2 linked regions of the Syntrophotalea carbinolica DSM 2380 genome follow. The protein of the gene in region 1 interacts with the protein of each later gene in a pairwise test. Links are inferred from orthologs where the notes say so. Each region holds a gene or a part of one and is shown on either strand. Other genes may lie near its edges.

Region 1 (16,557 bases):
CCAAGCTCATATGCCCGTTTTTCCCAGCGCCGCTGAAAACGCATGCCGGCCAAAGCATCCCGTCCGTCGAAATCTTCGGGCCGAACGGCCACGACCAGCGCGCTATTGGACCACTCCCCGTCACGGCGCAGGTAACTCATGCCGTTAACCACCATCCCCCCGGGTTCGGAGGAAGCCACAACCACCTCCCCTCCCGGACACATGCAAAAAGAGTAGATACCGCGTCCGGTCTTGGGATCGTTCCAGGTCAAAGCGTATTCGGCCGTCGGCAAATGCGGATGCTGTGCATGTCCGTATTGAATCGCATTGATCAACGGGGCAGGATGTTCCACCCGAAGGCCGATGGCGAAAGGCTTCGCTTCCATGGCCACACCGGCCGACTGCAACATTTCGTAAGTATCTCTGGCACTGTGTCCGCATGCCAGAACCAGGCTGTCACATGTCACCTCTTCGCAGTCGTTCAACACACCCGCGCGCACGCGGCCGGCAGTGAATGCCAGGCCGGTAAGGCGGGTTTCATAACGGATCGCAACGCCCAGATCGCGTAGTTTCTGGCGAAAGCGAATCAAAACCAGGCGCAGACGATCCGTTCCGACATGGGGCTTGGCATCCACCAGAATATCCTCGGGTGCTCCACAATCGACCAGGGTCTGCAACACCTGACGGTGCCAGGGATGTTTAACCCGGGTGGTCAACTTGCCATCGGAAAAGGTTCCGGCGCCGCCCTCGCCAAAAGAAATGTTGCTCCGGGAATCGAATACCCCCTCCTGGCGGAACTTTCTGACATCGCGCACCCGGTCTTCAACGGACCGTCCCCGTTCAACCAGCGTCACCTCGGCACCGCATCGCGCCAGGTGCCAGGCGGCAAACAGACCGGCCGGTCCCATCCCGACCACGAGCACCCGCCATGGCTTGGTCAAAGATGGCGTAAAAGGCAAAACCTGCTGTTTGACGGGTTGCAATCGGGGATTGCCGGCGTGGCGATGCAGCAATGCCTCTTCGTTCTCCACCTCGAACTGAACACTGAATATTCGCAGGATACGGGATTTACGCCGCGCATCGATGCCCCGACGCACAACACTCAGATTTCCAAGACTCTCCGGGGCAACCCCAAGCGCCTCGGAGACCCGTAGCGGCAACAATGTTTCGTCTTCATCAAGGGTCAGGGCAATTTCACGTAACAATAAAGGCATGGACGTCGATTATCTGATATAGGCAGCGTTTCCGTGACATACACGAAAATCAGGTTGTTTCCAAAGCAAGGGGAAATTCCAGATTGAATATGGTGCCCTCCCCTTCCGTGCTACGTACGTTGATGTGGCCTTTGTAACTTTTGACAATGCGCAGTACCACGGACAATCCGAAACCGGTACCTTTGGTCTTGGTGGTAAAAAACGGGTCGAATATCTTGCTCAGATTTTCCCTGGGAATGCCTCCGCCGGTATCGGAAACCTCGATGGTCACATTATAGCCGTCGTACCGAACCCCGACCTTCAGCGCCCCCCCGTGCTGCATCTCATACAGGGAGTTGGCGAAAAGGTTGGTGAAGATCTGTTCAACTTCCCCCTTGTCCGCCATCATCGGTGGCGGCACCTGTTCATAATGCTTGTCGACACTCACACCACTGGCATTGAGCTGCGCACTGAAGGTCTCGAGGATACGATCTATGGTTTCGACCAGGCAAACCGGCTCCAGGGTTACTTGAGGCCCTTTGCTGGCGTCCAGAAGCTTGGACAGGATCCCATCGATACGATCGACTTCATGCAGCAATTTATCGATATACCCGGCTTTTTCGGCATCGTGAGCCAGCACCGGTTTAAGAATCTGGGCAAACAGGCCGATGGCGTTGAGGGGATTGCGAATTTCGTGGGCCATCCCGGCGGAAACATGTCCCAGTGCGGCAAGTTTTTCGGCTTGCAGAATTTCATTATGGGCCAGTTCCAGTTCACGGGTTTTTTCCGCCACGCGCCTTTCCAGTTCAAGGTTCCAGCCTTCGATCTGGCTTAAAAGGCGCTCGCGTTCCTCCCGCAATTCCCGGTTGTGAATCTCGATACGCCGAATGCGTAACACATTCTCAATGCGTTCCACCAAATCCTGATTTTTAAAAGGCTTGAGAATATAGTCGGCGGCACCGGCCTTCATCACATCAACGGCAATCTGTTCACTGCCTTTACCGGTTAACATGATGACATAGGTGTCGGGGTGAGCCTGACGCAGATGACGCAGTGTCGTCATTCCGTCCATGACAGGCATCATGTAATCCAGCAACACCAGATCCGGCGATTCCTGTTCGACGATTTCAAGACATTCCTGCCCACTGTGAGCGGTAAGCACCTCGAAACCTCTGCTGGTCAATACCATGGTGGCCAATTGCAGAATAATCGCCTCGTCATCCACCACTAGAATCCGGCTGGACATCCCCATCTCCTTGAAATGATTAAAATCACCTCGCAACAAAAATATCCGGCCCCAAAGAATGATATGCGCCCGCCGATGGACAATAACCCTCTTGGAACCATCATCAAGTCGCCTGTGCAGACCTTTTCTTAGTAGCCAAGGATACCCTTGCGCAATTCCTTTATGCAAGGGAGAAATACCCAAAGACGCTCGACCCACCCCGAGCCCATATAAAAAAAGGGCGACCTAAGGTCGCCCCCGAAGACATGGATCAGTTTGAGATTCAGGCTGGAACACGCACGGTCATAACCGGTACCGGGGATTTGCGCACCACCTTCTCGGCGGTACTTCCGAACAAGACATGATCCAGACCGGAACGGCCCTGAGTCCCCATAATGATGAGATCGGCGGGTAGCTCCATGGCTTTTTTGATAATCTCATCGTAAGGGATGCCAGGGACAATAAAGGTCTGGTAGTTTTCATAATCGGCGATGTGCATACGGCAAAACTTTTCCATCATCTTGCGAGCACCTTCTTCTATTTCCTCTTCCAGGGATTCGAAAGAAATATGCGGCACGTAAAATCCACGCAAGTCGACCGGTTCGTTAATGACATGGACTATAACCAGCAGGGATTCATATTTGCGGGCCATCGCCAGCGCATATTCGAACGCATACTCGGAATTTTCCGAAAAATCAGTTGCAAACAATACCGTCTTGAAATCTTTCATTGCCACTCCCCGAAACAGATCAGTTAGCGTTGACTGGCCGCTCCTCGGTCAGCATCTTATGCATGATAAATTTGAGTTCATCCACCTTTACAGGCTTATGGATGTATTCAAAAGCACCCAGCTGGATTGCTTCAAGATACGATTCGACCCCGCCATAAGCGGTTACCATGATCACCCTGGTACTGGGATAACGTCGATTAAGTTCGCGAAGAAAGGAAAGCCCGTTCATCTCCGGCATCTTAAGATCGCTGATCACGACATTGACCTTATGCATGCGCAAAAACTCGAGAGCCTCGAAGCCGTTAGCCACACTATCTACCTGATAGCCTTCATTCTGCAGAATAGCCCGAAGAGCAATGCGGGCATTTTCTTCATCGTCCACTACCAGAATCTTTTCCCGATTCTGCACTGCTGACACCCCCTTCCCTGATTTGCCTAAAGCATACCACCGGGTCGTGGACTGTCAAGCCGCTGCAAAATCATCAAAAAATGTGTTTTTTCCTTAATTTCAGCATGTTACAGATTCTAACCACAGGAAAGCATTGCGCTTGTCGCAGGTTTAAAACCAGCCCAGGCAAAGGGAAGCGACCAACACGGAAAGGTTTTTTGCAGTATTGCTGCCGGAGGCGAGTACCTCGTCATGACAAAGACGCTTTGTGCCAAGGCCGGCGGCACGATTGGTGACAGAGCTGAGTCCGACAACCTCAAGGCCAAGGGCCCCGGCCATAATGGCTTCAGGAATCAATGACATGGAAACGGCATCGGCACCCATCTGCCTGAGAGCACGCACTTCCGCCGGAGTTTCGTAGGAGGGTCCCGGTACCGCTGCCAAAACCCCCTGTTGCACATGGATATTATGGGACAGCGCTTCGGTACGCAGAGACTTGAAAAGATCCGTACGATAAAGCCTGGATAAATCGACGAAAGTATCGCCGCACATCCCGCGTAAAGGATTGTCGCCCAGCACATTAATATGATCGGCGACGAACATGAAACATCCGGCATCCAAGTCGGGGTGAATACCGCCAACGGCGTTGGTCAGCAACAACCGCCGACAACCCAGAGCATGCGCCAGTCGCACGGGCACGGCCGTCTGCCAGGCGGTCAATCCCTGATACAGATGAAAGCGTCCCTGAAAGATCAGTACCCGGCGGCCATGCAGAGTGCCGGCCAGCAACCGGCCGGCGTGTCCGGCCACGGCAACGGCCGGAAAGCAGGAAAAATCCCTGTACTCCCAGACTTTTACATCCTCCACTGCGTCAGCGACCTGCCCCAGGCCCGATCCGAGGATCAAAGCCAGATCGAAAGGGGCCATCCCGCATCGGGCATGCACCTCTTCCACGATGGGGCCCAGATTTTCTTCGGTCAAAACGCTTCCCATGTCAATGTTCCCCGGCGCGATGTGCGGACATGGCCGTCGACGCCACCGTTGCCGGGGGCTGTCGGAGGATCACCACGCAGGTATCGGGCAAACTCACTTCACGACCGTCCAGCCATGCCTGCACGCCGCCGGGAATACTGACCCGGATTTCCGCAAAATCATGGACGGTCCATTCGACGCGCGTGCCTGGTTGCATATCGTAGTTCTGCAGAGGCCGCCGATCAGCCTCTATTTCCACCCAGCCGCTTCCTTTGGAGGCGATGCGAAACACCGCCCCGCCTGCGGGCAGAGGGAAAATCAGCGCATCTTCGGACGCTTCGCTGGTTTCGACGGGGACATCTGCATCCTGCACCGGGGCGGAAGCTTCAGATGCGGAGGGTGGCGAACTCTGCGGCTCAGGTGCCGCATCGGATTTCATCGAAGATTGCGAGGCAGAAATCCCCGCCGCTGGTTCACTGGCGGGCAAGGCTGGCGTTGCGGATTCTTTGGATACAGGAATCCACGTTTCGCGGTTTTCCACGTAAAACAGCCAGCCGGCAACCAAAATGGCACCCAGGGCAATCAACAGCCAAATCGGGAATCCCGGGCGCTTCTTCCCGGCCGGCTCCAGCTCGGTGCCGGAGTTTTCAGGGGTAGGAAGCTGCGACAGGGGCTGGGCGACAGACTGCGCGGCACCGCGAAACTCCTTCAGCGCCTGCTCGGCATCGAGCCCCAGCAATGTTGCATATTGACGCAAAAAACCAACGGCATAGGCGGCTGCGGGCAACGCCTCGTAATCATCGTCCTCGAATGACCGCAGATAAGCCGAACGGATGCGGGTACGTTCTGCCACAGCCTGCAGACTCAACCCCATGGCCTCACGTCGCTCTTGCAGTTGCTTTCCCAGGCTGGCAACCGGCACTTCGGCGGGACTGTCCTCTGTTGATGTGTCATGCATAGCGTTCACGTCTCACTGTAACATGTCAAGATAATCGCCGGCCCTGATGCCCATCTCCGATTCAGGTATCAACTCCCGGACTTTAAGAAAAGCCTGGCGAGCCGGATCCATCTGGCCATTTTTCATATAAGCCATCCCCATATAAAAATGCAGACGCCCATATTCTGGAGCCAACAGCAGAGCTTTCTTATATTCAATCAACCCGCGATCGACCTGGCCAAGAGTGGTCAAAACTTCTCCGAGGCGAAGATACGCTTCGATATACCTCGGATTTTTACTCAAGGCTTCCCGATAGGAGGCTATGGACTGTTGATGTTCCTGCTTCATAAAATACGCCATTCCGATACCGGTCAGGGGAATTTCGGGTTGAGGGAACAGCAGATTGGTGGCAGCCTTATTCAGGTGAAGCAGGGCATCATCGGGCCGTTGCATATCCAGGTAGAGCGCTCCGAGATTATTGAAATACCGCGGTTCATCCGGACGTAGTTCAATGGCCCGTAAATAATGCTTTTCCGCTTCCGCAAAAGCCCCCTTGCGCTGATACGCCTGGGCCAGACCTTCCTGGATGTCGGAATCGTTCTTATCGAACTTTTCCGCTTCAAGAAATTTGGCCAGCGCCATGGTCGGGTTATTGTTTTTGAGTTCGGCCACACCAAGGGTGTATTGTACCTTGGCGTTTTGCGTCGCCTTCGTACGGGATCCGCTGGAAGGCGTACACCCGGACACAACCAGCGCCAGCGCCATCAAGCACCACCCTGCACACGCCATCTTTTGAACCATGGGCACCTCCACCTCAACGCAACTGAGGACAGAAAATAATCAAAGATATTTACCGATAAGTAAATCCAACTTTTCGCGGGTATCGGCAGCGATCGCGTCCGGCGCGGTCATGATGGCATACCGCAAAGCTTCACCGCAGGAACAACCGGGACGGGAAACCAGGCTGCCGACCGCTTCCCGAATAATCCGCCGCGCCGTGGCCACATTTTTTTGAATGATGGCTATCACGGCATCGACGGACACATCGTCATGCCCCTCATGCCAGCAATCGTAATCCGTGGCTAGAGCCACTGTGCCATAACAGATTTCGGCCTCACGGGCCAGCCGCGCCTCGGGGATGTTGGTCATGCCGATGATATCGACCCCCCAACTGCGATAGATTTTCGATTCAGCACGGGTGGAGAAATTGGGGCCTTCGATACACAGGTAGGTTCCGCCTTCGTGAACAGTGGCACCAACCGCGCGTGCTGAAGCTGCCAGTAGCCGGGAAAGATCCGGACATACAGGATCGGCAAACTGCACATGCCCGACAATGCCGTCACCAAAAAATGACCCGTTGCGCTTGCCCTGAGTGCGATCGAAGAATTGATCGGGGATGACGATATGCCCGGGAACGATCTGTTCGCGCATACTGCCGACCGCCGAAACAGAGATGATCCTGTCCACGCCCAGCTGCTTCATGCCGTGGATATTGGCCCGGTAGGGTACTTCCGAAGGCAGCAGTCGATGGCCTCGTCCGTGCCTGGGCAGGAAAACCATCTTGACACCGTCGAGCACGCCGGTCACAAAGACATCGGACGGAGCGCCAAAGGGCGTATCGAGACTTACCTCGCAAACATCCGTCAATCCTTCCATATCGTACAGACCGCTGCCACCAATAACCCCTACGATCGGCTGTTTCATAAATGCTTACCTTTCCCCTGAGAGCGATCAGGACGGGCAGAGTTTCTTTCGGACTCCTGCGCTGGCGGTGATACGGTCAATTTTCCCTTAAGCTGACCGCACGCGGCGGAGATATCCTGGCCTTTGCTGGCCCGACGGATGGCAACCATGCCATGATCGAGCAGATAGCCCTGAAACCTGGAGATGCGTTCCTCCGTTGGCGCCCTGAACTCTGAGGCACTATGTTCATTAAATGGGATGATATTGACTTTGGCTTTGATCCCGTGCAGCAGTTTCACCAACCGGCGCGCGTCCTGGTCGGAGTCGTTGACATCCCGGATCAGAATGTATTCAAAGGTAATACGCTTTTTGGCATGCAGAGGATACTGCCGACAGGCAGCCATAAGCTGTTGCAGGGGATAGCGTTGATTGACGGGCATGAGCCGGTTGCGGACCTCGTCGGTGGTGGCATTGAGCGACACCGCCAGGTTGACGCGCACCCGTTTTCCCAGCTCCTGCATCTGCGGCACCAGGCCGGCCGTCGAAAGGGTAACCTTGCGGGGACTGTAATCGAGCCCCTGCGGCATATAAAGAATCTGCAAGGCCTTGACCACATTGTCAAGATTATGCAGCGGCTCCCCCATCCCCATAAGCACGATATTGTTCACCGGACCGTCCGCCAGGGCGGCACAAACCTGATTGACGATCTCCCCAGGGGTAAGATTACGCACCAGTCCGAAACTTCCGGTATGGCAAAAAACGCAGCCCATGGCACAGCCGACCTGGGTGGAGATGCACAGGGTGGCCCGATTATCGTCCATGGGAATTCGAACGGATTCGATGGTTTCGCCGTCTTCAAGGCGGAACAGATACTTGCGGGTACCGTCGCGACTATCTTCCGTCGCTTCCGGAGTCAGACGGGAGATGCGCGCGCGTTGATGCAATTCGGCCCGCAGGACTTTGGACAAATCGCTCATGGCGTCGAAATCGTCGACCAGGCGATGGTACATCCAGCGCATAACCTGGCCGGCACGAAAACGCTCTTTGCCCATGCCGGCCAGAAATTCCGTTAATTCTTCCAGCGTAAAATTTTTCAGGTCGATTCGTGTGTCTTGATCCATCGATACATCCATGCGGCGGTTCAACCCCGTAAGATTCTTTGTAAAAAAGCCCTCCGATTGTATCCGAAGGGCTTTCAGGGCACAAGGCCCAATCTAATTCAGGTTAAACATGGGACACGATCAGAGCAAATCCAGTCCCGCGAAGAAATACCCCACCTCGAACGCTGCAGTCTCCGGAGCATCGGATCCGTGCACCGCATTGCGGCCGAGAGAGGTTCCGAATTCCTTGCGCAGCGTACCGGCCGCAGCATCGGCAGGATTGGTCGCCCCCATAAGATCTCGCCATTTGCGGATGGCTCCATCGGCCTCCAGCACCATGACAACACAGGGACCGCTGCTCATGAATCCTTTGAGATCATCAAAAAAAGGCTTCCCCTCATGCACGTAATAGAAGCCGGCGGCCTGCTTTTCGCTCAGGGCCAGCTTTTTCATACCGATCACACGAAAACCTTCTTCGTAAATACGTGCCAGAATACCTCCGGCATGACCGGCGGCGAACGCATCGGGTTTGATAATTGCCAGGGTTCTCTCCATAAAATTCTCCATTCCATGCGGCTCAACGCGGCACAAAGACGCCGCTTCCGCTCATTTTCACCGGCAGGGCGACATCCATTCTCCGTCACCCTGCGTATTCGGTTTTTCGTTAGCAAACAAACATCAAAAGTATTCGGCCATGTCCCGTACTCTGCTTGCCATATGGCCGGGGAACGATACAGCGCACTGCTTTTTCGTGCAACAGCGTTTAACCAATCCCCGCTCAGAAAACAGGACGAAAAGACCATCAATATAACCGGGTAATGCTACCCGGTTATTTTTTATAGACTTCATCCGGATCGAATAAAGGTTCGGAGTGCTCCACCCAGGCGCCATCTTCCCAACGCACGTAAAAACAGCTGCGATTACCCGTATGGCAGGCAGCCCCACCATTCTGTTTGACTTTGATGACCAGGGCATCGGCATCGCAATCGGTATACACTTCCTGTACTTCCTGAGTATTACCGGATTGTTCACCCTTCATCCAATGTTTATTACGGCTGCGACTGAAAAGCCAGGTTTTCCCCGTCTCCAGAGTCAGCTTCAGGGCTTTTTCGTCGATAAATGCCACCATCAGCACTTCGTTGGTTTGATAATCCTGTATAATGGCCGGCACCAGACCGCCCATTTTTTCAAAATCGATTTGTATCATGAATCCTCCGATTTCCTTGACCATTCGAGGTACACGGGCAAAACCCAACCTTTAATACAACGCAGGAAACCGGGGTGTCAACGAATTCCCCGAAAAAACCTCTCCCTGTCGCACCGGATCAGACATGCGGCAGCCAAACACGCGCAGCATCATTCATCAACGTCAACCGAACAACGGTAACTTAAGATAGAAGCAGCTGCCCTGCCCGGGAACGCTGTCCAACCATATGCGGCCATTGTGCGCTTTGATAATTTCCTGCACAAGCGAGAGCCCCAATCCGCTACCGCGCATACCGTGATCCCCGGCGGGTACCCGGAAGAATCGGTCGAATATGGTAGCCTGGTGTTCATTCGGGATCCCCACGCCCTGGTCCTTGACGAAAAGCACCGCAGCATCGTCGGCTCGTCGGGCCCCCAGAAGAATCTCCTGATCCTCCGACGAATATTTAATGGCATTGGACAACAAGTTATACAGTGCCCGATAAAGCTGGTTTTCATCACCACGCACCGGCGGCAAATCCTCCGGGCACTGAATCCGGATGCGGTCTCGACCGCGAGCCGAAGAAAACATATTGGAAACACCGTGCAACAGGGGCAACACTTCGACAGGGTGAATGGCGCCGACCCCGTGCCCGGCACGCAGCCTTTGCAGGTTGAGATGATTTTCCACCAGTTCTTTCAGCCGTTCGCTTTGCTGCTGGATGATACTCAGATAATCCTTCTGCCGTTCCGGCCTGTCATTCGATTTCAAAAGATAGTCGGTAAACCCCATGATGGCCGTCAGGGGCGTACGCATTTCATGGCTGACGGACGACAACATGTCATCCTTAAGCTCTTCGATTCGCTGGCGTTCGCTGACATCCCGGAAAAAACCTGCAAACACCTGCCGTTTCTGCCAACTGAAAGATCCGACCGACACCTCGACATCGACGCGGGTGCCGTCTTTTCGACGATGACTGACCAAGGGGAAATGACGCAGCGTGCCGCTGATAATCTGTTGCATGCGCAACCGGCTTTGCTCCGGTTCTTCGCTCAAATCCAACACGTCCAAAGCGAGAAACTCGTCACGCGTATAGCCGTACAGATCGAGCGCTGCGCCATTGACATCGACAATGCGTAAAGATCCGGCATCAAAAATAACAATGGCATCCGAACAGGAGGAAAACAACAGACGGTACTTTTCCTCCGACTCCTGCACTTCCTGTTCGGCCTTCTTTTGTTCAGTTACATCGACAAACGAGGCCATGTAACAATGCGGATGCCCGCCGGAATCTTCGACCACATGGGCGGAAACCTCGAAATATGCCAAAAGGCCATCCGGACGCAAAGCCGCGACCTCTCCGCTCCATTCGCCGAATTTCTGCAAATTGCGTAAAACCACTCGGGCCTTTTTGGGGTTTTTCCACAGGGTGCCGACCTGCCGCCCGATAGCCGTTTCCGGTTTGTCAATGCCCATCATCCTGACAAACGACCGGTTGACATACGACAAACACCCCTCGAGATCGGTAAAAGCGATCGCGTTTATTGATGAATCGATGGCCCTGCGCGCCAGGTCAAGGTCGTTCAGATGTTTTTTGGTATCGGATATATTCTGCAGATATCCGACGATATGACAGACATCGTTTGCCCCGCGGCAACAGACATAACTGTAGTCCTGCACCCACACATAATGGCCGTCGCGATGCTGCACACGGTATTCGAGCTGCGTTGGTTGCCCGGAACGCAGCGTCCGATGCATTTCCTTGAAAGCATGGGTACGGTCCTCCGGATGAATATGCACAAGCCAACTTTGGATATCGCTGCCCATCTCCTCCCTGGTAATGCCGAACATTCTCCAGCACTGATCAGACCAGTCAAGTCGTCCCCCGGGATGATTCAATTCGTAGACGACCCCGCCGAACGCCTCGGCAAGAGCCTGATATTTTTTCAATGTGAGATCCGGAGGAACAATGGCACACCCATCATCCATCAAAGGAAATCCGTCTTCACAGCATGTCTGACTCACCTTTATTCTCCCTGGCAGGTGCCATGGCACCATCGACTGTCGACAAAGGGATAGGTACGAACCCGGGTACAGGGCAATAATGCCCTACAAGTCTCTGCCATCTGGCCACCTGCATCATGGATCGCTGAAAGTTCCCGCGCGTTACCTACGCTGCATTGTGCGTGGAAAACGGAAATTGAGGAAAAGCCCGCAGGAAGGGAAAATCTTCTGAAAACCAGAATCGGGGGAAAGTGGCCCTCTCAAAATCGCATGGCATACATGCGGCTGCAAGTTATGCATACACCGCGTAAAACGGACTGCCGGCCTGGCCAACGTCAGATACCTGAAAGACAGACAAGCCGCGATCAACCGTCAACACCATCACCAACGCTCGACAATCTTGCAATTCTAACAGAAAAAAACTTTTTTTCCGGATCGGCGAAAAATTTTTTGCATTTTTAACGACCGAATCCGAATCCATGCCCAAAGTTTTTGAAAAACAAAGAAAGGGAAACCTTCATAAAAAAACCTGTTTGGAGTAGAATCATGCTCATGAAAAATTTTATCATTTACCTATGCGCCCTGGCCTGGATATCTTTCGGCAACGCCTGGGCCTGGTATCCCCAGCGCCTTGAGCAAAGCCTGCTGCCTCAAACGGACTATCCAGCCCTCATGGGCGAGCACCGTGCTTACAAGATAGGCGTGGGAGAAACCCTGATCGAGATTGCGCGCCAGGCAGGTCTGGGATACCTCGCACTTTGCCGTGCGAATCCCGACACCGACCCCTGGCTCCCCCCTGCCGGCGACAAGATAATCCTGCCTTATGCCTTTTTACTGCCCACCGATATAAAACCCGGCATCACTATTAATCTGGCGGAATTCAGGCTCTATTATGTCTGGCAGGAACAAAACAGGTTGAGGGTACGCGTCTACCCCGTCGGCATCGGAAGTTCCGGGTGGGATACCCCCCAGGGGGAGTTCGAAATCACCGAAAAAATCGTGCATCCCGTATGGTACGCCCCGGCCTCCATTCGAAAGGAAAACCCCCGACTTGCGGCCCGGATTCCTGCGGGCCCCGACAACCCCCTGGGAGAGTACTGGCTGGGGCTTTCCGCGCGGGGGTACGGCATTCATGGTACCAGCAAGCCCTATGGTGTCGGTCGCCGTATCAGCCATGGCTGTCTGCGTCTTTACCCGGCGGATATCAGAGACCTTTTCGCCCGCGTAAAACCCGGAACAACGGTTCGCATCATCCGACAACCGGTCAAAACCGGCTTAAAAGACGGCAAACTGCTGTTGGAAGTCCATCGCCCGGACGACGCGGATACCGACTCTTTACTGCTGGCATTCAAGCAACAGGTTACCCAACTCCCCTGGCAAGGGGTCATAAATATGCAAACAGTCGAAAAAGAAATAGCCCATGGCCGGGGCATCGCCACCATTGTATCGGACGACTGAATCACCCTCGCCTTTATTCCTGAGCTTCCCCCCCCCACAAACCACCGGGAACCGCTGCTTATCGCCCCCATGAAAATCCTCCCGCGCATATAAAAAAAGCCCTGCAGTTGAAATTGCAGGGCTCCCATAACACCAAAAAACCGATTATTTTTGCTGACACATTTCGAAGGCACGTTGGGCCTTTTCGGCGCTGGCCTGAGCATCGGCAGCACTTTGTTCGGCCTGGCCCGCAGCGGCTTCAGCACGCTGTGCTGCATCTTCGGCACGCATGGCTGCATCACTCGCCAAGCCTGCAGAAGCCTGGGCCTTCTGGGCATAGTCGGCAGCCATCTGACCGGACTGCAGGGCCTGATCGAGCATTTCACGATCGGTTGCGCTGAGCTGCGCTGAACATCCGCTTAAAACCAGTACCGATAATGCGGCGCCACCCAGCATCATTTGCCATTTTCCCATGGTTATACCTCCTTTTGGTTATAGTGGTTAATTAAGCAGGAACAACCGAATTTGTCAATCATGGAGACGGTCTATTTCCCCTGATCCGCAAAAACAAGACGCTCCGGTTCGTACCCCTGCTCAACGATCAACGATAGAATTTTCTGCAACACGCCCTGGTCAAGAACCGGTTGGCGCGCCAGTATCCATAAGTATTTGCGCTGCGGATGTCCGACCACTGCCCAAGTATAATCTTCGGACAACGCGATAATCCAGTAGTGGCCATAAAACGGCCAGAAAAAGGTAACCTTCAGTTCCGCAGGATTCAACGGATCGGGCACCTTGGCGTAACCTTTAATCTCGCGAATGCGACCGCCGTCAGTGATATCCCGGCAGCGATTCACCACCTCAAGACCGCCGTCATCAAGCACCCTGTAAATCGCCATTGCTCCCGCGCAGTTTTTTTCGAAGCGATTGGGATAACGGGCAATTTCGTACCAGATCCCAGCATAACGCGCCAGATCGATACGCGAAACCGCACGAGGTGCGTTCTCCGGCCTGCCGCAGGCACTGCAAGACAGCAACAGGAACAGAGCCGAAAGCCAGCGTATTGCCACTACAGAAATTTCACGTAGAGAACAAGCCATGACCTGTAGAATTATGCAGCATAATACCGGGCATGCAACCACAGACAGAGAAATGTTTCCGAATAAAAAAACTTAACCGAAGGAATACGGAAAGAAAGGAAGCGCGGTCAGTCCGAGTGACAGTGAACCTGTCAGGACGGACATCACCGAAAAGGAAAAAGACAACCGACGAAAAACTGAAAGCCCACCGGTACGGCACCGGGACATCAACCCGGGGAATGCAAATAGGCGACAAGACGCTTAAGGGCCTGTCCACGGTGACTTATGCGATTTTTGATATCGAGAGGCAACTCGGCAAGGGTACGGCCGTATTCGGGAACCAGGAAAAGAGGGTCGTAACCGAAGCCACCCTCGCCCCTGCCCCGGGTCAGAATGACGCCATCCAGGCGGCCATCAAACAATTGGCAATCGCCCTCCGGCGTGCACAGAGCCATGACACAATGAAATGCTGCCTGTCGCTGTCCCTCCGGCACAGAAGCCATATCTTCGAGAAGCTTGCGGTTATTGTCGCTATCCAAAGCCTCCTCACCCGCATAACGGGCAGAGTAGATGCCCGGCTTTCCGCCAAGGGCCTCAACCGCCAGGCCGGAATCATCAGCTACAGTCAAACAGCCGGTAAGCCGCGCCATGGTCGCGGCTTTTTTACGCGCATTGGCAGCGAAAGTCGCGCCATCCTCAACCACATCGGGAAGATCGCCATAAGCGTCAAGCCCCTTGACGACGATATCGGTGTCGGCAAGCAACCGCTCGATTTCCCGCAATTTCCCTTTGTTGCGCGTCGCTACCAGCATCTCCATGGTTATGCCTCCAGGGCCCGCAATTGCAAGCGATGCAAATCACGACAACCCGCCAGGGCCAGATTGCGCAGATCGTCCAACTCTTCCATGCTGAAAGGGCGTTCTTCGGCGGTACCTTGCACCTCGACGAAATGCCCGGAACCGGTGATGACGAAATTCATATCTACAGCGGCCCGGAAATCTTCGGCATAATCGAGGTCGAGCAGCGGATGTCCGTCCACCAATCCGACACTGACGGCAGAGACGCTGTCGCGCAAGGGAGAATCGGACAGTTGGTTTTCACGCACGAGGCCATAGACGGCATCATGCAGAGCCACGTAAGCACCGGTTATGGCGGCAGTACGCGTGCCTCCATCGGCCTGCAGAACGTCGCAGTCGATGAGAATCGTGCGTTCCCCAAGCATTTCGAGGTCGCAAATCGCCCGCAACGACCGCCCGATGAGCCGCTGTATTTCACTGGTGCGGCCTCCGACTTTACCGCGGGTGGCCTCACGTGCAGACCGCACCTGGGTTGCGCGAGGCAACATGGAATATTCAGCGGTGATCCAACCTTGCCCCTGGCCGCGAAGAAAGGACGGTACGCCCTCTTCAACGGTCGCATTGCATAAAACGCGGGTTTCACCGAAAGACACCAATACCGAACCTTCGGCATAACGGGTAAAACCGCGGCTGAAATATATAGGACGCAACTCGGATGGGGTACGGCCATCGGCGCGCCGGGCTACGGAATCACTCACAGAACTTCCTCCTGCTTGGTTTCGACAAAAGAGTTAAGACCTTCGAACAAAGCCACGGCCAGGTCTTTCTGTCCCTGGGGCACGGATAAACGTGCCTGGTCGGAAACATGGCTCAAGTAGCCCATTTCCACCAGCACCGTTGGCAAATCACCCCGCCCCAACGGCAACAACGGAGCCCGCAGAATCCCGGCCACAGGCAACCCTGCCGCCTGCAGGGAGGATTTCAGTGCCTGGGCCAATTGCATGCTGTCATCGCGAGCGGAAACGGTTCCGGAGGCGACTTCCTCCCTGGGGCGCACAAAAAGAACAATGCCGTGGGGAAGAGTAGAGGGAGATGACTGGGCATGCAGAACCAGCAGCAGATCAGCACCGGAACGCGCGAGATTCTGCAACCGTTTCTCCCGCTGCAGGGAATAATCATCGTTACGGGTAAGAAAAACCGGCATATCGAGCCGCATCTTGATCTGTTTTTCGAGACCCTGAGCAACGGCCAGCGTGACGGCCTTTTCCTTGATGCCGTCGATCCCGATGACACCGGGATCCTCTCCGCCATGCCCGGGGTCGATGGCCACCGTAGTTTTGGTACGCTGGTCTTCGGCTTTTTCGGGTTCCCGCTGCAGCAGAAACGCAAATAGACGGTCAAGCTCCGTACCAGGGTTGGGATCCTGAATATTGTTGGGATCGAGATTGCGATACACCACGGGACGACTTACCAGAGCCGCCAGTTGATTCTGCAAAAAGTTTACGGAGATGCGCAGTCGACCATCGATAAATCGCGGCGGTTGACCAAGAGGAGTCATCTGGTCGCCCAAGCGAAGAAAATGACTGCCAGGCGAGATAACCGCCGTGCCTTTGGGCGATTGGATCTGATAAACATGCTTCACCGACTGCCAGCGTCCGGACAATCCCAGTACGGGCAAGACATCGTCAATGGCCAGATAGTCCATACCATCACGGTGATAGACCTCTTCAACCCGTTCGGCCGGCTGCCCTTCCACCGTGATTTCAACGGCGGCATGGACAGGGAGGACATATAACAAAAACAAAAGCATTAACGGAATAAAAAAACGGATCATGGTCTCCCCTTGA
Region 2 (10,088 bases), 410 kb from region 1 along the record:
GCGCTGAAGTGTAAACCGCTGGCAGCGCTTCCATCGGCGTTTAGCTCAAGGGATGCCCGGCCGCTCAATGCGGGTGTCGCTTCCGGCAGGGACAGCCAGCTGCGAAGTTGTTCCGTGGCGATGTTTTCCATCTGCAACCGCAGTTGACCTTTGATCTGTCGCCAGTTGCCCAGGTTGGTGTCGAAGGTTGTTTTGCCCTTGACGTCCAGTGTGGCGAGCCCTTCTTTTTGGGGCAGTTCGGCGTGGATGTTAAGCTTGCCGGGCCGGCCGGTCAGCAGATTGCGTACGTTCAGGTTGATGGCATTGATCTGCAGTGGCGCCAGGGGATGCCGGTCGTCTTGGGCGTTTTCGAGACGGAGTTGCCCGTCGATAATCGTCAGGTTATGTACCTGTATGGTTTGCAGCAGGGCTCTCAGCGGTATCGTCGGCAAGTCGGTGCCGGTATCCGAGCTGGATGATAAAAGACGCGCATGATAAATCGGACGTTCGATAATCATGTCGTCAAAGACAACTTTTCCCATCAACAACGGCAACAGGCGCGGATGCAAAAACAGATGGGCAATGTCGCCACCGGATTCCGTGAGGGGCTCCCCGATGCGAATATCCCTAATGTTGAAGGCGGGGCCCTGGCGCCATGACATATGCGCCGAACCAATGGAAACAGGTTGGTCCAATGCGATACTTAACCGGTTTGCCAGCGATTCCCGATAAGCATTCAGGTCAAAGGTCATCAGGAACAGGCTTGCCGCCGTAAGTCCGGCCGCAGCCAGCAGGCTGACAGCCGTCAAGAATGGGTGCCGCCGGAATATCGAAGTTTTGGTCGTTTCTTTTGGAGTCATGATTCGGGTTTCCGGTTTGGTGCTGGAGATTCAATATCCATGCTGGTGAGGATAACGGACAGTTCTTCCGGAAGGGGACTGGTTATCCTGTGGGATGGCTGATCGCCCTGTATGGGCCAGGCCAGCTGCCAGCAGTGCAGGAACAGCCGATCCCGACCAGGGAGCTCCGGACCGCCATAGCGGTGGTCGCCATACAGCGGCCAACCGGCATCGGCGCATTGTTGGCGGATCTGATGCTTGCGGCCGCTCAGGAGTTCAAGTTCGAGCAAGGCGGCGCTGGCGTGGCGGCCGAGCACACGAAAGCGCGTAGCTGCCTGTTTGGGTTTTCCCTGGACACGCACCGAGGTAACCATCATCCCCGTCTCCGGGGGATGGCCGTTAACCAGTGCCAGGTAGGTTTTGCTCATGTGTCCGTTTTGCAGCAACCGCCCCAGCTCGGCGGTGGCTTTGCGGCCTTTGCCGAAGATCACCGGACCTGATGTGCCGATATCCAGTCGATGGACCGGGGCTATGCGATAAGGGGCTTTGCATTGTTTTATCCAGGCTTTGAGGCGGTCCGTAAGGTTGTCTTCGGTATGCCCGACACTGCTGTGCACGGCGAGTCCGGCAGGTTTGAAGACAGCCAGAAACTCGTCGGTTTCCAGCAATATGGTCAGTTCCGGTACTCTGTCGGTGCAAACCTCCCGCAGGCGTTTGCTATCGGGAAGCTGCAGGCTTTCATGGCCCCGCAGACAGATGTTTTCGGTCAGGATTGATCCGTTGCAGCGAATTTTGCCGCTACGCAGCAATTGGCGCAGGTAGGAGCGTGGCGCCGCTGGTATGCGCGCATGAAGGGTCTCCAGAACGGTTTGTCCCGCGTCCTGTTCAGTGAGGGTAATTATAGCCATAGCTGCTCATCATAGCCTTAGTTTGTTCTGCAGGCAAGCTGCCTGAAACACCTGGCCGGACAACAATACATAAAAGTATGGGTACGGAAAGGTAGCGGACGGCGTGTTACGCCAAAATCGTGTGCCAGCAAACTGCTTTACATGGCTTTTGCGGATTGTTAACATGCCGCGTTATCGACAGGTCTTTACCAGAGAGGATGTCCGCGCGCGCATATGCAGATCAAGCGTATCGAAATCGTAGGATTCAAATCGTTTGTTGATCGGGTGGCCCTCGATTTCGGCCCCGGCATTGCCGCTGTGGTCGGTCCGAACGGTTGCGGCAAAAGCAATGTGGTCGATGCCATACGTTGGGCCATGGGGGAGCAAAGTCCCAAAAACCTCCGTGGGCGGGCCATGGAGGACGTCATTTTCGGCGGTAGCGAAAAGCGCAAACCGGTGGGGATGGCCGAGGTGTCCCTGGTCTTTTCCAACGAGAAGGGGCGGGGGCCGGTTGCGGTACGGGACTATGCCGAGTTCATGGTGACGCGCCGACTCTATCGCAACGGCGACAGCGAGTATTTACTGAACAAGGCTCCTTGCCGGTTGCTCGATATTTCCGAACTCTTTATGGATACTGGTATCGGGGCCCGGGCATATTCCATTATCGAACAGGGTAAGGTCGGTCAGATACTCAATGCCAAACCGGAGGAACGACGGTTTCTTATCGAGGAGGCGGCCGGGGTCAGCAAATTCAAAGCCCGCAAAAAGACCGCTCTGCGTAAAATAGACGCTACCCGCCAGAACCTTCTGCGATTACGGGATATTATCGGCGAGGTGCGTCGTCAGCTGGGGGCTCTGAAACGGCAGGCACGCAAGGCGGAGCAGTTCCGCAACTACCGCGATGAACAAAAACAGATCGAAATCGGTTTTGCGCGGTGTCGTTATGCCGAGCTGGTGGCTGACGGCGACAAGCATCGCCACGATGAAACCCGTGCCCGGCAGCAGGTCGTTGCGCTGGAGAGCCGATTCCAGCAGTTGGAACTGGAGCTGTCGGAGCTGCGGCTGGTGCAGGTTGCGGCCGAGAAAGAACTTGGCCAGTGCCAGGAAGGTGTGTTTCATCTCAGTGGTGAGCTGCAACGTGTCGAGGGGCGCATCGAATTTGGTCAGCAGTCTTTGCAGAATCTGGAGCGTCAGCAACAGCAGCATAGTCAGGAACAGCAGGACCTTCACCGACGGCTTCAGGAAATTGCTGCCGAAATCGAAGAGTTGACGGCCGCCGGCAGTGCTCTGGCGCAAGAGTATCAACAACGATCCTCGGTGCTGGAGCGCGAGGCTGCAAGCCTGGAGGAGCAGCAGGATAAAGAGCGCCAGTGGGTGGCCAGTCTGGAGGATGCACGCCGGAACCTGTATGCGCGCATGGATGAGTTGTCCCGAAGCCGCCACGCATTGGAAGATGCGCGCCGTCGTTTGCAGGGATTGGATGAGCGTCGTGGCCAGCAGCGTCGCGAATCGGTTCAATTACAGGAGAATCGGGTCATTGCCGCCGAAACGGTCGCCTCCTGTGAGCAGAGTCTGCAGCGTTTTGCCACTCAGCGGGATGAACTGGACCAGACGCTGGAGCAGAGCCGGGAGCAAGCCTTGGTTGCCCGGCGGCAATTGGAGGAGAATGAGCGCCTGTTGCTCGAAGGACAGGGGCGTTTGGGAGAGTGCCGCTCCCGACTGCAATCTTTGGAGCAGATGGAGCGTAACCTCGAGGGGTACGGTGCCGGCGTCAAGCTTCTGTTGCAGGATACGCAGCTGCGCGCCCGCATGATCGGGATGGTGGCCGATTTGCTGGAGGTGCCGGAAGCGTATGAGGTGGCTCTCGAGGCAGTGCTTGGCGATCGGCTGCAGGCTTTGGTGACGCGGCACCCCGAGGATGCCCTCCGGGCGTTGGAGTTGCTCAGAGATGGCGGGGGGCGCGGTGCTCTGGTGCTGCCTGATGTTGCTGAATTCGAGGTGACTTTTGGTCACGGCCGGCCATTGGCCGAGGTCGTTCAGTGTTCTCCGGAAGTGGCCTCGCAGGTCATGCCTTTGCTCCAGGGAGTGTTTCTGGTCGACGATCTGCTTCCTTATCTGGATGCCGTTTTGCCGGTAGGGTTAACGCTGGCGACGGCTGCGGGTGATTGTCTGAATCACCGTGGGATCCTTTGCGGGGGCGCCCGGGAAGGGCTTGGGCACAGCTTTTTGTCGCAAAAACGGGAAATCAAGGAACTCAAGGCCAGACAAGCTGTTTTGGATGATGATCTTGCCCGGTTGCGGCAGCAGCGGGTCGACCAAAAGGCCGCATTGGGCGCCGCCGAACAGATGCAGGAGGATTTACGCGAGGAACTGCATGCCCTGGAGTTGAAACGTACCGCAGCTGAAAAGGATCTGGGGAGAGCGCAGCAGGAACTTACGCGCATAGACGAGCGTCTGGATATTACCTCCTTCGAAAATGATCAACTCAGGGAGGAAGGCGATGCACTGCAACGCCAACAAGTCGAGGCGGAAGCCTGTTGCAGCCGACTTGAACAGGCGCGTGTTGAGCAGGAAACGGCCGTCGCCCGATGCGAAGAAGAATTGCGGGTTTGGCGCCGGGGCCAGGAAGCGTTGCGCGAAAAAGTGACATCCCTGAAAGTCGTTCTGGCCGAACTTCGCGAGCGTCAGGAAGGCGGTCGTCGACAATTGCAACAGCTTACCGTCTCCGGGCAGGATTTCGAGCGGCAATTGCGCCAGCGGGAGCAGGGCCAGCAGCAAGCCGCTGCCGAGACAGCTCGGTTGCAGGCCGAGGGTAAACAGTTGCAGACGGAGCTGGAGGTGCTGTATGCACGACGCCAGGAGCAGCAGGAGCGCTTGGACCGGCTGAAAGATTCCTTCGGCCAGCAACAGCAGCAGGTGGATGCTCATGAGGAGAGTTTGAGGGTCGTGCGGGGGCAGTTGCAGCAGGCCAGGGAGCAGTTCTCCTCACTGCAGATGCGTGTCCGCGAAATAGATATGGAGATTGCGCATCTGTGTCAGGATATCGAGGTGCGTTTTCGGCTCGACTTGTCGCAGGGCGACGCGGTTGTCCCGGACGAGGCCTTTGATCCGGTTGCCTCCGAACATCGGCTGGAGGAACTGCGTCGCTGTATTGAAAACATCGGCGAGGTCAACCTGATGGCCATCGATGAATACCGCGAGCTGGAACAGCGCTGGGAGTTTCTCTGTCAACAGGACCAAGACCTGCAGGAGTCTCTGGAAGGGCTGCAAACCGCTATCGCCAGGATCAATCGCACAACCCGCAAGCGATTCCGGGAAACGTTCGATCAGGTCAATGCCATGTTTCAGGAAATTTTCCCGAGACTTTTTCTCGGCGGACGTGCAGAATTAATGCTGACCGATGAAAACGATTTGCTCGAAACAGGGATCGAGATTGCGGTGCAACCGCCCGGCAAACGATTGCAGAGTGTCGGTTTGTTGTCCGGCGGCGAGAAAGCCCTTACCGCCATTGCACTGATTTTCGCCATTTTTCTGATCAAACCATCACCGTTTTGTGTGCTGGATGAAGTCGATGCACCGCTGGATGAAGCCAATATTCAGCGTTTCAATGAAATGGTGCGCGAGATGTCATCCAAGTCGCAGTTTATAGTCATTACGCATAGCAAGCGCACCATGGAGATGGCCGATATTCTGTATGGTGTTACCATGGAAGATCCGGGGGTTTCCAAGTTGGTTTCCGTACAGCTGCATGACTGATTGAGGATTTGCGATGCCTTTTAAATCTGTTCTTCTGGAACTTGTGGGAAGTGTTCCCGGCGCCACTGGCGCCATCATCGCCGACTGGGAGGGCGAGGCGGTCGATCAGGTCGGTCCCATGGACGATTATGACCTGAGGCTGGTGGGCGCTCACAAAGGGATAATTCTCGGCAACTTGCGTGCCATGCTCGACCGGATTGGCGAGGATGATCTGCAGGAGGTCGTCATCTCCACCCGCGATACGCAGACATTGGTGGTGCCCATCACCGCTGACTATTTCCTGGTGTTGACCGGTTGTCGCAGGCAACTTCTCGGCAAGGCGAGGTTTGCCCTCCAACGCTGTGTCGGCATTCTTAAGCAGGAAATCGCTTAAGCATCATGGAGTCGTTTGACTCTTTCACTGTTATATGCAAGGAGCAGGACAAGATGAAGGATATGTTTTTCCGCTGTATCGAGTGGCTGGTTAATGTGCTGGGTCGTATGGGGGTGCCTGAATCGCACCGGACTTTGACGGCCACGGTTGTGCTCTGGAGTGCTGTCGCCCTAGTGGTAATTTTGTCATTCATGCTGGTGCGGCGTTTGAGGCGGCCCGCTTCCCGGGAAATAACCGATAAAACCGAGCCGGTGGTGGAAGAACCGGTGGTGGAAGAACCGGTGGTGGAAGAACCGGTGGTGGAAGAACCGGTGGTGGAAGAACCGGTGGTGGAAGAACCGGTGGTGGAAGAGCCGGTGGTGGAAGAGCCGGTGGTGGAAGAGCCGGTGGTGGAAGAGCCGGTGGTGGAAGAGCCGGTGGTGGAAGAGCCGGTGGTGGAAGAACCGGTGGTGGAAGAACCGGTGGTGGAAGAACCGGTGGTGGAAGAACCGGTGGTGGAAGAACCGGTAGTGGAAGAACCGGTAGTGGAAGAACCGGTAGTGGAAGAACCGGTGAGCTTGTTTCAGCGGATGCGTACCGGGTTGGCCAAGACCCAGGCTTCGCTGGTCGGTCGAATAGATGCTTTGTTGCGAGGTTGCCAAGGGGTCGATGAAGAGCTGCTCGAGGAGCTGGAAGAAATACTGATCACCGCCGATCTCGGTATGAAAACGACCCAACAGCTTATACAATCGTTGGAAATGCGTCTTGATAAAGGTCAGCTCAATGATCCTGATGTCTTACGCGAGGCACTCAAGGGGGAAATTCGCGATCGTTTAATGCAGGAGTCCGCGCCTCTTGATCCTCAACGTGCGACACCCTTCGTGATTATGGTCGTCGGTGTTAATGGTGTCGGTAAGACGACTACTATTGGCAAGCTCGCCCATCAGTATGTTCAGCAGGGGAAAAAGGTTCTGGTGGGGGCTGGGGATACCTTTCGCGCCGCTGCGGCGGAGCAGCTTGAGGTATGGGGACAGCGTGCCGGCGTCGAAGTCATTCGCCAGGCTGCCGGATCTGACCCTGCAGCCGTGGCCTTCGATGCCATTAAAGCCGCTCAGGCGCGCAAGGCCGATGTTTTGCTTCTCGATACTGCCGGTCGGCTGCACACTAAGGTCAACCTTATGGAGGAGCTGAAGAAAATTCGGCGGGTGCTCGATCGCGAAATGCCGGGTGCCCCCCATGAGACCCTGCTGGTGGTCGATGCGACAACCGGCCAGAATGCCCTGGTGCAGGCTCGTCTGTTCCAGGAGGCAGTGTCGGTTTCCGGGCTGGCGCTGACCAAACTCGATGGCACCGCCCGCGGCGGCATGCTGGTGGCGATCGGGGGCGAGCTCGGTCTGCCGATACACTATGTGGGGATCGGCGAAGGCATCGAAGACTTGCGGCCTTTCGATCCGGATCTGTTTGTCGAGGCTTTGTTTCGGCAGGATGGATAATTTCTTGACTAAAGGGTTCTTTCTTTTTTAAAATTCATATTTACTGAGCAGAGGAAGCCGTGGATTTAACAATGATGATTCAATTGGAAAAAAAGATTGATCAGCTTCTGGAGCGCAAGCAGGCCCTGGAGGAACAGTGCCAGCAGTTGCTTGCAGACCGGGATCGCTTGCTACAGGAACGCGAGCGTTTTGCTTCCGAGGTGGACCGGATTCTGGCCAAGCTTGATGGTTTGGATCAGGAGGTATCTTGAAACAAGCTGTCCAGGTGACAATTTTAGGTCAGCAATATACCATCAAAAGTGCGATGGATCCGGCGGAGGTATGTCGGGTCGCGGAGTTCGTAAACGAAAAAATAGCCGAGGTTGTGGCTGCCAGTCGGGCGGTTGATACCCTGAATACGGCGGTTCTCGCTTTGCTGAATGTGGGGGAGGCTTATCTGCGTTTGCGCGATGCCACACAGGCCAGGGAAGAGTCCCTGAATGTGCAGTTGCACGATCTTGTGGCTCGCTTGGAAAAGGCATGTCCAGATTCTCCCCCGCACGAAAATTGAACGCATTGTCGCTGCTTTCGAGAGACGTTCGCGACTTTTTCTGCTAAACGCATTTGAAAAAAAGGCGCTTGGCGCCAGGCCATCTCCGCACGGAGATTTTAGATAGATTTGAATGGTTGGGGTTTTCCAGAACCTTGGCGCTTGCGCCAGGCGTTTTGTTTGTTCGGTTTGTTGGACGTCTTTAGCGCACTGCGCTTTTGCGTTTCTTGTAAACTGTTTTATCGCCGGGTTTCAGGCGAAAAGAAGAGGACTTTAGTCTTGGTCCGTCGTGTGCTGCCTTGTAAAAACCGAGGCGGTGATGGCGGTGGAGGACTTACAAGAAACGGTTTCTACCAAGCCAGACAAGGTAACTCAGTCCTCGCATCTCTCATCTAGAAGTACTCCCCTCGGAGATTGCCGTTTTACTGCGGGATCTCTGCCTATGCCTAAAAAATCGCTACGCGAGATTATGTTGGCCCGTCGCAAACATCTGGCCGCTGAAGTCTGCCTGGGACACAGCCTCAGGGTTCAGCAGCGGGTGCTGGCGTTGCCTGCTTTCGAGCAGGCGAAGGCGGTGGCTCTTTACAGTCCGATTTTCAACGAAGTGTTCACTGAAGAAATATTTCACGAGGCGTTGCATCGGGGGAAAACTGTCGCATACCCGCGGGTGCGCGGCGATCAGCTCGATTTTGTGCTGGTTGCGTCGCCGCAACAGCTTTCACCTGGGGCGTTCGGCGTGCTCGAACCGACCGGGTCAGCCACGATACCATCCAGTGCACTCGATTTGGTGTTGGTGCCTGGCGTGGCTTTTGACCTTGAGGGTAACCGGCTGGGGTATGGTAAGGGGTTTTACGACCGGGTGCTCTGTGGATCCGGGCGTCCGGCGTTGTCTGTCGGGCTCAGTTTTGAGTCGCAGCTGGTTGAACGTCTGCCGGTCGAGGATCATGACCAGTGTTTGGATTTATTGATTACCGAGGAACGGGATTACTCTTTCACACCGTCTGGGCGGTGTATGCTGGAAAGCACATAAATATTTAGGAGGTTTAAACTTTGAGTATAGAAATTCAGTGGATAGGAATCGGCGCGGCATTTTTGGTCGGTGCCATCGGCGGGGCACTTGTACGCCGCAAGGTTGCGGCTACCCAATTGGCTGAAGCGAAAAGAATGGCTGACCAGATTCTGTCGGAAGCCACCAAGGAAGCGGATATTCTCCGCAAAGAAGCCGAAATTCAGAAAAAGGATGCCTTGCTGGAAGCAAAGACGGCCTGGGAGCAAGAGGCCCGTGAGATGCGCCGGGAATTGCAGGCACAGGAGAAGCGTCTTGTGCAGCGCGAGGAAAATCTGGATCGCAAGGTTGCGCAGGTCGATGCGCGCGATGAAGAGTTCGGGCAGCGTGAAAAGCGTCTTTCGCAACAGGAAAGCCGCATTCGCAGCTGGGAAAAGGAAGCGGATGCTCTGGTCCGCCAGCAACGTGAGCGGCTCGAGGAGCTGGCCGGGTTGGGCGCCGAGGAGGCCAAGGCGCAACTCATGGAGCAGATGGAGAGTGAGGCGCGGCACGAGTGCGCCAAAAAAATCAAGCAGATCGAGGATGAAGCCAAGGAAGCCGCAGATAAAAAAGCGCAGGAGATTCTGGCTCTCGCCGTGCAACGCTATGCCGGTGATTTTGTCGCAGAAAGCGCCGTTAGCGTCGTGCCGTTGCCCAATGATGAAATGAAAGGGCGCATTATCGGTCGGGAGGGACGTAATATCCGTGCCATTGAAGCGGCCACCGGTATCGATCTGATTATCGATGATACTCCCGAAGCCGTTATTATTTCCGGATTTAACCCCGTTCGGCGCGAGGTTGCACGGTTGGCTCTGGAGCGGCTCATCGGGGATGGTCGCATTCATCCGTCGCGTATCGAGGAAGCGGTAAACAAGGCCACCCAGGATGTCGACAACGCCATTCGCGAGGCTGGCGAACAAGCGACTTTCGATGTTGGCGTGCATGGGATTCATCCCGAGATTATCAAGCTTATCGGGCGCCTGCGCTATCGTACTTCTTACGGGCAGAACGTGCTTCAGCATTCCATCGAAGTTGCTTTCTTGTGCGGTATCATGGCCGCCGAGCTTGGCATCAATGTCAAGCAGGCCAAGCGGGCCGGATTGCTGCATGATATCGGCAAGGCCGTCGACCACGAAGTGGAAGGTTCGCATGCCGTCATCGGGGCCAATCTTGCGCGTAAGTATGGCGAATCGGCCAAGATCGTTCAT

Evidence for each region.
Region 2: the proteins of ndk (region 1) and PCAR_RS12870 interact in binary tests that used the Escherichia coli proteins (3 or more experiments, as listed by UniProt). The link is inferred for Syntrophotalea carbinolica DSM 2380 from one-to-one orthologs.

Annotation. Positions count from the first base shown.
Region 1 is NC_007498.2:2,345,841-2,362,397, forward strand. Bases 7,056-9,745 are described here. They hold ndk (nucleoside-diphosphate kinase), read right to left. Parts: upstream 8,763-9,745; coding sequence 8,349-8,762; downstream 7,056-8,348. Other genes in these bases: mtnP (S-methyl-5'-thioadenosine phosphorylase), read right to left, coding at 7,056-7,128; rlmN (23S rRNA (adenine(2503)-C(2))-methyltransferase RlmN), read right to left, coding at 7,125-8,228; hisI (phosphoribosyl-AMP cyclohydrolase), read right to left, coding at 9,037-9,414; PCAR_RS17895 (PAS domain S-box protein), read right to left, coding at 9,577-9,745. In the rest of the region: PCAR_RS11095 (NAD(P)/FAD-dependent oxidoreductase), read right to left, coding at 1-1,193; PCAR_RS11100 (hybrid sensor histidine kinase/response regulator), read right to left, coding at 1,243-2,418; PCAR_RS11105 (universal stress protein), read right to left, coding at 2,681-3,127; PCAR_RS11110 (response regulator), read right to left, coding at 3,147-3,536; PCAR_RS11115 (purine-nucleoside phosphorylase), read right to left, coding at 3,687-4,508; PCAR_RS17885 (helix-turn-helix domain-containing protein), read right to left, coding at 4,510-5,445; PCAR_RS17890 (tetratricopeptide repeat protein), read right to left, coding at 5,458-6,225; more of mtnP, read right to left, coding at 6,265-7,055; more of PCAR_RS17895, read right to left, coding at 9,746-11,418; PCAR_RS11160 (L,D-transpeptidase family protein), read left to right, coding at 11,950-12,855; PCAR_RS11165 (hypothetical protein), read right to left, coding at 13,000-13,308; PCAR_RS11170 (lipocalin family protein), read right to left, coding at 13,380-13,934; PCAR_RS11175 (XTP/dITP diphosphatase), read right to left, coding at 14,141-14,731; rph (ribonuclease PH), read right to left, coding at 14,734-15,468; PCAR_RS11185 (N-acetylmuramoyl-L-alanine amidase family protein), read right to left, coding at 15,465-16,544. UniProt on the Escherichia coli protein: Major role in the synthesis of nucleoside triphosphates other than ATP. The ATP gamma phosphate is transferred to the NDP beta phosphate via a ping-pong mechanism, using a phosphorylated active-site intermediate.
Region 2 is NC_007498.2:2,760,499-2,770,586, reverse strand. Bases 7,329-10,071 are described here. They hold PCAR_RS12870 (5-formyltetrahydrofolate cyclo-ligase), read left to right. Parts: upstream 7,329-8,277; coding sequence 8,278-8,865; downstream 8,866-10,071. Other genes in these bases: rny (ribonuclease Y), read left to right, coding at 8,886-10,071; PCAR_RS12875 (cell division protein ZapA), read left to right, coding at 7,554-7,856; PCAR_RS12880 (cell division protein ZapB), read left to right, coding at 7,378-7,557. Also shown: PCAR_RS12905 (DUF3971 domain-containing protein), read right to left, coding at 1-839; PCAR_RS17995 (RluA family pseudouridine synthase), read right to left, coding at 836-1,726; chromosome segregation protein SMC, read left to right, coding at 1,940-5,461; PCAR_RS12890 (roadblock/LC7 domain-containing protein), read left to right, coding at 5,475-5,834; signal recognition particle-docking protein FtsY, read left to right, coding at 5,888-7,306; more of rny, read left to right, coding at 10,072-10,088. UniProt on the Escherichia coli protein: Involved in the removal of 5-formyltetrahydrofolate.